DNA from 2 places in the Streptomyces sp. NBC_00224 genome. Region 2 is predicted to be linked to the other one. Evidence: riboswitches for the same ligand, from Rfam matches in the RefSeq annotation. Region 2 holds a riboswitch; the other holds the start of a gene.

Region 1 (5,768 bases), 5.5 Mb from region 2:
GCCTGGATCGAGTCGATCGGCGGCGAGGCTCCGCAGCGGCCGGACCGCCCCCGGGTCGGACTCGACCCGGAGACGGAGCGGAGGCTGCTGGCGCCGCGGTGATTCGGCTGCGGTTCGTCTGTGGCTGGTCGCGCGGTTCTCCGCGCCCCTGACAGGGGCGCGGTGCCGCACCGCACTGAGGAAAGCTGCTCCGTACCGAGGAAAGCTGCTCCGATACGGCCCTGATGATGCGTCAGAGAGGCAGCAGATCCGGGCGCTTGGGCTCCACGTGGTCGCCCGAGCTCTCGCCGCGCAGCCGTCGTCCGATCCACGGCACCAGGTGCTCGCGCGCCCAGTGGATGTCGTCGCGCCGCACGTCCAGGGTGTTGCGCGGCGGCAGCGGGGGCCACGGCTGGTCCGGGTCGGCCGGGATCTCCAGTCCGAGCACCTGGGCGGCGCGCAGCGCGACCCGGGTGTGCCCCTCCGGCGACAGGTGCAGCCGGTCGCCGTCCCACGCCCGCCTGTCCTGAACGGACTTGAGGGACCACAGGTCGAGCACCGGGCACCCGTAGCGGTCCGCGATGGAGCGCACATGCGCGGTGTACGTGGCGACCTTGCCACGCAGATGCTTGAAGACCGGCACCCCGCGCGTGTCGAACCCGGTGGTCACCATGACCGTGGGGATCGCGCTCTTCAGGTCGGCCACGGCGCGCTCGAAGCGCTCGGCCACGTCGTCCGGGTCGCTGCCCGGCCGGATGATGTCGTTGCCCCCCGCGCAGAAGCTCACCAGGTCGGGTGCGAGCTCCTTGGCCCGCGGCACCTGCTCCTCGACGATCTGGTCGAGGAGCCTGCCGCGGACCGCGAGATTGGCATAGCGAAAGGCCCCCTCCGGTCGCTCGTCTGCCAGTAGCACGGCGAACCTGTCCGCCCAACCGACGAACGCCCCGTCCGGGCCGGGGTCGCCGACACCTTCCGTGAAGCTGTCGCCGATCGCCGTGTACGACCCGAACGTACCGCTGCTGAATGATCTCGAATCGTCTGCCACGAGACCATATCTTTCCCTTATGGGTGTGACCTACGCGACCGTAAGGAGGGGTTGACGGTGGGTGATATAGGCCACCCGGTCAGTTTCCCGCAGCGGGAATACGCGCCAATTGCCGGGCGGGGCAAGGGCGTCAGAGGCTCGCGCCCTGCTGGCGGAGGTAGGCGATCGGGTCGACGTCCGAGCCGTAGTCGGGCGTGGTGCGGATCTCGAAGTGCAGGTGCGGGCCAGTGACGTTGCCGGTGGCGCCGGAGAGCCCGAGCTGCTGGCCCTCGGTCACGGTCTGCCCGGCCGAGACGGAGAACTGCGAGAGGTGGGCGTACTGGGAGTACATGCCGTCGGCGTGCTGGATGACGACCTGGTTGCCGTACGCGCCGCCCCAGCCGGCCGAGACGACCGTGCCCGCGCCGACGGCCTTCACCGTGGTGCCGGTCTCGGCCGCGAAGTCGACGCCCGTGTGGTAGCCGCTGGACCACATGGATCCGGCCATGCGGTACGGGGTGCCGATGCTCACGCTGTCGAGCGGCGCGCGGAAGCCGGAGGCGGAGCCCTGGTTCGCGGTGGCGGACGAGGAGGTGTCGGCGGCGGCCTTGGGGGCGGAGGCGGCCGGGGAGGACTTCGACGTGCGGGGGGCCGACTTCTTCGTACCGGAGTCGTGCGAACCGCTCGCCTTGGCGGAGCCGTGCGGCGCGCCGCCGCCCGGGGCCTTCGCCCCGAGGGTGAGCTTCATGCCCGGGCGGATCAGCGCCGGGTCGGAGCCGACGACCTCGCGGTTGTCCTTGTAGAGCCGCTGCCAGCCGCCGAGCCGGTGGTCCTCGGCGATCCGCGACAGGCAGTCGCCGCTCTTGACCTTGTACGTGGTGGGCGCGGTCTGCGGAGCGGCGGCGAAGGCCCCGGCGGCGCGGACGGCCTGCTGAGGCGCGGTGGCGGGGGCGGCGGTCTGCGCCGCGGCGTGCGCGCCGGTGGCGCCCAGCAGCGGGATGGCGAGCGCGGCGCCGCCCGTACCGGCGGCGACCATGCCCCGGGATATCGGGCTGGACTTGGGACGGCGGTGCTTACCCTTCGCGGGCATGGCGGATTCCTCTCCGGCGCCTGCGAGGTGAGCTGTCGGGTTCGGGCTGGAGCTGCCCGGCCGGGGCACCGCGTGCGGTGTTCCGGCTTCACCCCGAGCCGTGCCGGAATTCCGGACGGCGCTTACCTGGGTCCCCCGCTCCTGCCACGCGTGGATGGGTGCGGATTCCGAGCGGTGGCAGGATTCGGCGGTCCACCCGGATTGCGGTGACCGTAAGCGAGCCCGGCGGGCCACGACAAGTGCCCATTCGCCTTCGGCATTCCCGGCCGGGAATTCCTCCGGGAATTGCGGTCACCCTGCGTCGACCGGAATTCCCAACAGGCCCCGCCGGACGGGGGAATTCATTCGGGGCCGCCACCACGGAACGTCACGGATATGACGCTGCTCACGGGCAACCTCCCCTTCCTGCCGGGGAGATGGACAGGGTGCATCAAATCGCCCAATCAGGGTGAAAGTCCTAACCCATTCACCCCTTCCCGCCACCGATCGCCCCACTCTGTCCAGTTTTAGCCATTACATCCCGATGAAGATCTTTACCGCGCCAAGAACGCGAATTCCTTATGCCGGACGCGCGCTCAGCCGCCGGAATCGGAACACCGTCGCATCAAGATCGCCCCGCAGTCCGGTGTCCAGGCCCCGATGCAGCAATACCGCTCCCCTGTGTACGGCCCCGGTGTCCAGGCACCGATAGGCCGCCGCCGGGTCCAGGCCGCGCAGCCGCACGGCCGGGGGGCACTCGCCGTAGCGCTGGGCCTGGAGGTACGCGAGGACCACGGTGTCGTCGCCGCGCACGTACTGGACGGCGCTGAGCCCGCCCCTCGGTGGCCGCAGCCGGTACTGGGCCCCGAGCTGCACCACCGGCCGGATCGCCTTGTAGAGCTCCACCCACCCGCGCGCCTCGGCCAGTTCGGCCTCGCTCCACCGGCTGAGGTCGCCGCCGACGCCGAGCACCCCGGCCATCGCGCTCACGAAGCGGAAGCGCAGGCTGCTGCGGCGGCCGTTGAGCAGGGTGTTGGGGCTGTCGGTGACCCAGGCGGCCATCACCCGGGCCGGGTGCAGCTGGCTGAAGCCGTCCTGGATGGCGAGCCGGTCCAGCGGGTCGGTGTTGTCGGAGGTCCACACCTGGTCCGTACGGGAGAGGATGCCGAGGTCGATCCGGCCGCCGCCGCCCGAACAGGACTCGAAGTCGACCGAGGGGTGTGCGGCCCGCAGCCGGTCCAACAGGCCGTACAGCGCCCGGACATGCTCGGTCCAGAGCCTCTGCGGATACTCCTCCCCGGGCCAGCCCGCATCGGTGAAGCAGCGGTTGAAGTCCCACTTCACATAGTCGACGGGCGCACTCGAAAGAAGCCCGTCCAGCTGCTCCCAGAGGTACTCCTGGACGTCCGGGCGGGCCAGGTTGAGCACGAGCTGATTGCGGAACTCGGTGCGCCGGCGTCCGCTCTGGTGCTGCACCCACTCCGGGTGCGCCCGGTACAGCGCACTGTCGGCGTTGACCATCTCCGGCTCGACCCAGATCCCGAACCGCATGCCCAGCACGTGCACTTCGTCCGCGAGCGGCTTGAGGCCGCCGGGGAAGCGCTCGGGGTTGGGCGTCCAGTCGCCGAGCCCGGCCGCGTCGTGGGTGCGCTCCCCGAACCAGCCGTCGTCGATCACGAACAGCTCGACGCCCATCGCGGCCGCCCGGTGCGCCAGCGCCCGCTGCTGAGGCTCGGAGATGTCGAACCCGGTGGCCTCCCAGGAGTTGAAGAGCACCGGCCGCACCCGCTCGGCATCCGGGATCACCCGGGCCAGCTGCCAGGCGTGCCACTCCCGGCTGGCCCCGCCGAAGCCGTCCGGGCTCCACAACCCGGCGAAGACCGGTGTGGTGTACGAGTCGCCGGGCGCGAGCGACAGCAGCCCGGAGTCGTCGTACCCGGCGCCGCCGCTGATCTGCACCCGGCCGTCCGGCAGGTGCTGGACGGCGATGCGCCAGGACCCGGACCAGCCGAGCGCGCACCCGTACACCTCGCCGCTCTCCTCGGTGGCGGCGCCCTCGGCGTCCAGGGCGACCCAGGGCAGGTGCTGGTGGCCGGTGTGGCCGCGGCGGCTGCCGAGCACCTTGTCGCCCGGGGTGAGGTCGGCCCGTACGAGCCGGGACTCGGCGGCCCAGCGGCCGTGCAGCTGGCTGAGCCGCCAGCCGTCGCGCAGCGGCAGCGTCCACACGGCGGCGTCGGCCCGCAGCAGCTCCAGGTCCGGGTCCCCGGCCGTGCCCTCGTGGGCGACGGTCGCCCAGCGCTCGACGACGTCGGTGTCGTCGCGCGTCCGGTAGTGCAGGGTGAGCCCCAGGTGGTGCACGGCGTCGGTGAAGCGCAGCCGCAGTTCGTCGCCGTCGACCGCGGCGCCCGCGAAGGTCCACTCGGTGCCGCGCACCTGAGAGGTCCGTACGGAGAGCGCGGGGCGCGCGAAACGGGGCCCGCCCTCCACCACGTACTCCTCCTGGCCATCCAGTGGTGACTCGAAGGGCCAGTGGGGCGGCAGGGGCTGGGCGGCCAGTGCCTCGGCGTCGGCGAGGGCCAGGCGCGGGCCCCAGTGCAGGTGCAGGAGTTCCCCGTGGTCCGTGAGGTGCAGCGCATAGCCGCTGGTGCGACCGGTCAGCAGCCACACCCGTCCGTCGTCCGCAGTCTCGATCATCCCGACTCCCCAGTTCCGCACAGGTACGCACAGGCACGAACACCAGGAACAGGATCGGGGTGCCGTACCCGCGAGGGCAACGGGTGCGAGGGGGTCGCCTTCCGGTCGGGCCGTCGAGATGATTGCCCCGGGAACCCATGTCGTATCGTCGGATCGAGGCGGCGTGATCTTTTTTCGAACCACATCAGGAGCCAACGTGACGCAGCAGACTCCGCAGGTCCCTTCGACCGAACCCGAGCTCTCCGGGGTGCGCAACTTCCGTGATGTGGGCGGACTGCCGACCGTGGACGGCCGCCGGCTGCGGCACGGACGGCTCTTCCGCAGCGGCCACCTGGCACACGCGACCGAGCAGGACGCGGCCTTCCTCGCCACCCTCGGGCTGCACACCATCTTCGACTTCCGCAACGCGGCGGACCAGCGTCTTGAGGGCCCGGACGTGGACCTGCCGGGGGTGCGCAATGTGAACATACCGCTGACGGACCCCGCCGACGGGGCCGAGTTCTGGAAGATGGTCCGCGACGGCGACATCAACCAGCTGCGGTCGGTCCTCTCCGAGGGCCGGGGCGCCGACCGGATGTCCCGGTCGTACCGGACGATCATCCGCGAGCGCACCGCCGAGCACAGCCGGGTGCTGCACGCGCTCGCCGAGGACAGCGTCCCGGCGCTGATGCACTGTGCGGCGGGCAAGGACCGCGCCGGGCTCTCGATCGCGGTGTCGCTGCTCGCGGTGGGCGTCGAGCGGGAGGCCATCGAGGCGGACTACCTCAAGTCCAACGACCCGCACCGCCGCTACAAGATGCACCGCAGCGACACCTCCGCGGCCGGGATGAGCGCGGAGATCGTGGAGCTGCTCAACCCCCTCTTCGACGCCCGCGCCGGCTATCTGCACGCGGCCTTCGACACCATCGAGGAGACCTGGGGCAGCACCGACCGCTATCTGACCGAGGGCCTGGGCCTCACGGCCAAGACCCGCGAGCGGCTGCGGGAGCGGCTGGTCGAGGA
Region 2 (5,768 bases):
CCTGTACGTCCTGTACATTTTTTACAGAGACATCGGCACGAGAGAAGAGGTACGTCATGCACGGCCCGTCCGCCCGCCACGTCCTGCCCGAATTCTCCGAGCGCACCTCGACCGGGGTCCGCACCCTCGATCCGTACTCCAAGCTCCTGGAGGAGCGGATCATCTTCCTCGGCACCCCCGTCGACGACACCGCGGCCAACGACGTAATGGCCCAGTTCATGCACCTGGAGCACGCCGACCCGGACCGCGACATCTCGCTGTACATCAACTCCCCCGGCGGCTCGCTCACCGCGATGGCGGCGATCTACGACACCATGCGGTTCGTCACCTGCGACGTGGAGACGGTGTGCATGGGCCAGGCCGCCTCGGCCGCGGCCGTGCTGCTGGCCGCGGGCGCCCCGGGCAAGCGGCTCGCACTGCCCGGCGCGCGGGTCCTGATCCATCAGCCCTCGGTCGCCGAGCCGATCCAGGGACAGCCGTCCGACCTGGAGATCTACGCCAATGAACTCCAGCGCGGACGCGAGCTGTTGACGGAGCTGCTGGCCCGGCACACCGGGCGGTCCGTCGAGCGGATCAGCGCCGACATCGAGCGGGACACCATCCTCGACGCCACCGCGGCCGCCGAGTACGGGCTGGTCGACCACGTCGTCACCAGCCGCAAGAACTCGGCCCCGGCGCAAGGGAGGTAGAGCCGTGCTGCCGGAACTTCCGCCGCTGCCCGCGCTGACGCGTGCCGAGGGCGAGTTCATCGACGCGTACCTCGACGCGCTCGACAGGCTGGGCCGGATCAACCCCGCCCGGCACCGCGACACCTACGGCGCGCTACGGGCCGCGCAGGCGCTCGTCGGGCAGGCCGTGGCGCTGCGGGACGCGCTGACGACCATGCATCGGCGCGGCGAGTCGGAGCTGCACTCCGAGACGCTGGCGCGGGCCCTTCGGCTGCTCGACGGGGAGCGCCGGGCGGGCCGTCTGACGGTGCCGCCGCCGTCATCCGCGAGTTGACGCTCCGGTGTCCGTGCACCCCCGCGCGGGTACGAGTCGGCCTCCCCCGTTCGCACCATCCGATGGTCCGAACGACGTACCGCAGGTGTTGCTCCGAATGCGCAGACACCGAACGGAATGAATCGTTCCAGCGCCGGTGCGACGCAGGTCGGACAGCCCGTCAGGAGCGTTGAAACATAGATGTACACCTGAATGGGTCAGTCGTGAGGAGCCTCACAAAACGCCGTTTCGGCTCGGAAATCCGACACTTCGTGGGTCAAGATCCCTTCCGACGACAAGCCCCCGCCACCGCGGCGGGGCGGTCCGGGCGGACGCCGAGTCCTGCCGCCGCACCCGGATGACTGGTCGACTGAGTGGATCGGCAGGAGTGGAGGACCCAAGCAGTGCGGGCCCACCGGGAGACCGGGAGGCCCTTGGGGTGAAGCCGCGCGAGCGGCCGGGCATCTTCGCCAGTCCGAACCCGACAGGTCATCCTTCGCAGGCGGTTTGACGAAGGGTCGCGCATGACTGCGCAGAATTACGTCCCGTCCCTGTTGAGTCGAGTCGGGGCGGTCTCCGCCCTCACGCTCGCCGCCGTCGGCGGCACGATGCTGGTGCCAGGAGCCGGCAGTGAGGCGAGCGCCGCGACACTCGCGACGAAGGCGCTCAACGTCGCCGCGTCGAAGAAGGGCGCGCCTTACAAGTACGGTGCCAGCGGCCCGTACCGGTTCGACTGCTCGGGGCTCACCCTCTACTCGTTCAAGCAGGCGGGCAAGAAGCTGCCCCGCACCACCCAGCAGCAGTACAACAGCACCCGGCACATCTCGTCGTCCGCGCGCCAGCGCGGGGACCTGGTGTTCTTCCACTCCGGCTCGAACGTCTACCACGTGGGGATCTACGCCGGGAACGGCAAGATATGGCACTCCCCCAAGACCGGGTCCGTAGTGCGGCTGGAGAAGATCTGGTCCAAGGGCGTCTGGTACGGGCGCGTGCGCTGACGCACGGCACGAGGGCCTGTCCGGTGGTACGGCGGGCCGGTGAGCGCCGCCGCTTGCGCTCACCGGCCCGCAGCCGGATCACCCCGCTCCCGGCGGAGCGCTCAGCTCTGGACCGGTACCGTCCACGGCAGCGCGATCCAGACGGTCTTGCCGCCCTCCGGCGTCGGGGTGACCGACAGCCGCCCCCCGCACTCGGCGGCGAGCCAGCGGATGATCACCATGCCGCGCCCGTTGTCCTGCTGGACGGCGGCGGGAAGACGTTTCGGCCAGCGGGGATGGCTGTCGGTGACACCGATGTGGAGCTGCTCGTCGCGCTCCAGGCGCAGCTCCACGGTGAACGTGGGCGACTGGCCGAACGTATGCTGCACGGCGTTGGTCGCGAGCTCGGAGACGATCAGGCGGATCGTATCGGCGGTGTCGGCGTCCGACGGAAGACCCCATTCGGTGAGTACGCCGACGACGTGTCTACGGGCGACGGAGACCGAGGCGGGATCGCTCGGCAGAGTGACGGTTGATTCTTGGTGGTCTGCCATGGCGACGCTGTCCCTTTCCCACCCGGGCCGGCCTGCTGGGCTCGTAGCGAGCGGACAAACGCGAGGACGCCCCGGACTTGTGCTTCGCGCCAGAGTGCCACTCATCGTGCCGCCGGATGCGCCGATCCACCAAGATGTGCATATATCTGTCCCTCAAAGCGGTGAACTCTGCGACGAAGGACCGTATTTGGGCGCCACACTTGCCCATCGCCCGAATCCCGGCCGGGCGGAAGGAGGCCGACATGTGGCACGGGCCCGCGGTACGCCGCCGCAAACTCGGCGAGGAACTGCGCCGGCTGCGCTGCGCGGCGGCCCTCACGAGCGGCGAGGTCGCCGGGCAGCTGGGCTGGCACCAGTCCAAGGTGAGCCGGATCGAGACCGGCCGCAGCGGGGTGAAGCCCGCCGACGTGGCCCGGCTCCTTGAGGTGTACGGGGTGGCCGACCCCGAACTGCGGGCGCTGCTCGAAGCGCTGGCGGGGGCGGCGGACGGGCGCGGTGGCCAGTGGTGGCAGGCCTACCGCGGGCTGCTGCCGCCGCAGTACCGGGACTTCATCAGCCTGGAGTCACAGGCGTCGGCGGCGCGCACCCTGGAGACGTCCGTGGTGCCGGGGCTGCTCCAGACGCCCGAGTACGCCCGCGCGGTGACCCGGGCGGCCCTGGGCTGGCCGGACGCGGCGCGGGTGGACTCCCTGGTGGAGGTGCGCCTGGCGCGCCAGGAGGTGCTGCGGGCCGATCCCCCGCTGGAGCTGAGCGCGGTGGTCGACGAGGCGGCACTGCACCGCGAGGTGGGCGGGGCGCCCGCGATGCGGCGACAGTTGCGCCATCTCCTGGAGGCGGCTCAGCTGCCGCAAGTCCGGTTGCGGGTGGTGCCTTTCAGCAGCGGTGGCCATATCGGGCTCACCGGGCCTTTCATTATCTTCTCCTTTCCGAACATTTCCGATCTGGACGTTGTGGTTATCGACCACTTGACGAGTAGCCTCTATCTCGAACGGAGAGAAGACCTTGAGGCGTACAGCGCCGCGTTCCACATGGCCGAGGCGCAGGCCCTCTCGTTCAAGGAATCATTGAATCTCATCGCCGGGATGGCTGACGGCGTGTAAGGGAGGCATGATGCCCGCACCCCTCGCGCATGTACCTTCCAGCACTTCTCTGAACGGTGCGCAGTGGCGGCGCAGCAGCCGTAGTACAGGAATGAACAATTGCGTCGAGGCCGCATTCCTCGACGCCGGACTGCTCGCCGTCCGTGATTCCAAGCGGACCGCCGGACCCGCGCTGCTCTTCGGAGCGCGGGCCTGGCACAGCTTCCTTTCCGGCCTGCCGGTCGAGCTCAACGAGGCGCCCGACAGCAGGAGTTGAGAATGCGAACGGGGGACTAGGCGGTGGGCCCGGTCCGCAGGATCGTGTCCACCGCCCACTGGATCTGAGACTCGCTCAGATCGGCCCGGGCGGTCAGCCGCAGCCGGGAGATGCCGTCCGGCACCGACGGCGGCCGGAAGCACCCCACCGCCAGACCCGCGCCCCGGCAGTCGGCCGCCCAGGCCACCGCCCGCTCCGGCGACGGCGCCCGCACCGAGACCACGGCCGCGTCCGGGCGCGCCGCCTCCAGGCCCGCCGCCGTCAGCCGTTCGTACAGTTCGGCGGCCACGGCCCGGGCCCGCCCCGCCCGCTCCGGCTCGGCCTCCAGGAGCCGCAGCGCCGCGAGCGCGCCGCCCACCGCCGCGGGTGCGAGCCCGGTGTCGAAGATGAACGTACGGGCGGCGTTGACCAGGTGCCGGATGACCCGGGCGGGGCCCAGGACCGCGCCGCCCTGACTGCCGAGCGACTTCGACAGGGTGAGGGTGGCCACCACGTCGTCCGCGCCCGCCAGCCCGGCGGCGTGCAGCCCGCCCCGCCCGCCCTCGCCCAGGACTCCCAGGCCGTGGGCGTCGTCCACCACGAGCGCCGCGCCGAACTCCCGGCAGGCGGCGGCGAGTCCGGGCAGCGGTGCGGCGTCGCCGTCCACCGAGAAGACCGAGTCGCTCACCACGAGCGCGGGCCCGCCGTGGGCGTCCAGGGCCTTGCGTACGGCCTCGGGGTCGGCGTGCGGGACCACCTCGGTCTCCGCGCGCGACAGCCGGCAGCCGTCGACGATCGAGGCGTGGTTGCCCGCGTCGGAGACGATCAGCGCGTCCCGCTCGCCGAGGGCGGTCAGCGCGGCGAGGTTGGCCGCGTACCCGGAGGAGAACACGAGCGCCGCCTCGAACCCGCAGAACCGGGCGAGCGCGTCCTCCAGCTCGGTGTGGAGCGCGGTGGTGCCGGTGACCAGGCGCGATCCAGTGGATCCGGCGCCCCAGCGCAGCGCCGCGTCGGCGGCGCCCCGGGTGACCGCCGGGTGCCGGGTGAGCCCCAGGTAGTCGTTGCTCGCCAGATCCAGGAGGTCCTGGTCGGCGGCGCGCGGCCGCAGCACCCGTACGAGACCGGCGCGCTCGCGCCGCTCGGTCGCTCCGTCGATCCAGTCGAATGGCGCTCGGGGCATGGTGGAGATCCCTTTTGTAGGCAGCGGACAGACCCTATTCCTGGACGGGCGAGGTCAGGGTGTGGCAATACACACACCTTCCGGGAGCGCAGTTGTACGATCCCTCCTTGGCTGGGGCGGGGGTTTTCGGCAAGGATCGGCGCCATGGACCTGCTGAACACGCTGGTGGACAAGGGGCTGCGGCGCGAGCTGCCGAGCCGTGAAGAGGCGCTCGCCGTACTGGCGACCTCCGACGAGGAACTGCTCGACGTGGTGGCCGCGGCCGGCAAGGTGCGCCGTCAGTGGTTCGGGCGCCGGGTGAAGCTGAACTACCTGGTGAACCTGAAGTCCGGACTGTGCCCCGAGGACTGCTCGTACTGCTCGCAGCGGCTGGGCTCCAAGGCCGAGATCCTCAAGTACACCTGGCTGAAGCCGGACGAGGCGTCCAAGGCGGCCGCCGCCGGTGTCGCGGGCGGCGCCAAGCGGGTCTGCCTGGTGGCCTCGGGCCGCGGCCCGACCGACCGCGACGTGGACCGCGTCTCGCAGACCATCGAGGCGATCAAGGAGCAGAACGAGGGCGTCGAGGTGTGCGCCTGCCTCGGTCTGCTCTCCGACGGCCAGGCCGAGCGGCTGCGCGCGGCGGGCGCCGACGCGTACAACCACAACCTCAACACGTCCGAGGGGACGTACGGGGACATCACGACCACCCACACCTACGCCGACCGCGTCGACACTGTGCAGAAGGCGCACTCCGCCGGGCTC

Evidence for each region. Region 2 has a riboswitch for cyclic di-AMP ahead of OG965_RS08640 (C40 family peptidase). Riboswitches for the same ligand answer to the same signal wherever they lie in the genome.
Region 1: it holds a riboswitch for cyclic di-AMP, as region 2 does, so the genes downstream of both, OG965_RS33160 (peptidoglycan DD-metalloendopeptidase family protein) here and OG965_RS08640 (C40 family peptidase) in region 2, are expected to answer to the same signal.

What each region holds. Positions count from the first base shown of each region.
Region 1 covers NZ_CP108106.1:7,440,582-7,446,349, reverse strand. Annotated here, with positions in the region: gene OG965_RS33170 (NAD-dependent epimerase/dehydratase family protein) at 1-102, shown strand, start outside; gene OG965_RS33165 (SGNH/GDSL hydrolase family protein) at 233-1,024, opposite strand; gene OG965_RS33160 (peptidoglycan DD-metalloendopeptidase family protein) at 1,155-2,093, opposite strand; cyclic di-AMP (ydaO/yuaA leader) riboswitch at 2,098-2,264, opposite strand; gene OG965_RS33155 (alpha-galactosidase) at 2,652-4,766, opposite strand; gene OG965_RS33150 (tyrosine-protein phosphatase) at 4,963-5,768, shown strand, end outside.
Region 2 covers NZ_CP108106.1:1,941,827-1,947,594, forward strand. Annotated here, with positions in the region: gene OG965_RS08630 (ATP-dependent Clp protease proteolytic subunit) at 57-689, shown strand; gene OG965_RS08635 (hypothetical protein) at 694-1,002, shown strand; cyclic di-AMP (ydaO/yuaA leader) riboswitch at 1,318-1,502, shown strand; gene OG965_RS08640 (C40 family peptidase) at 1,506-1,979, shown strand; gene OG965_RS08645 (ATP-binding protein) at 2,081-2,512, opposite strand; gene OG965_RS08650 (helix-turn-helix domain-containing protein) at 2,755-3,612, shown strand; gene OG965_RS08655 (DUF397 domain-containing protein) at 3,623-3,868, shown strand; gene OG965_RS08660 (8-amino-7-oxononanoate synthase) at 3,885-5,027, opposite strand; gene bioB (biotin synthase BioB) at 5,172-5,768, shown strand, end outside.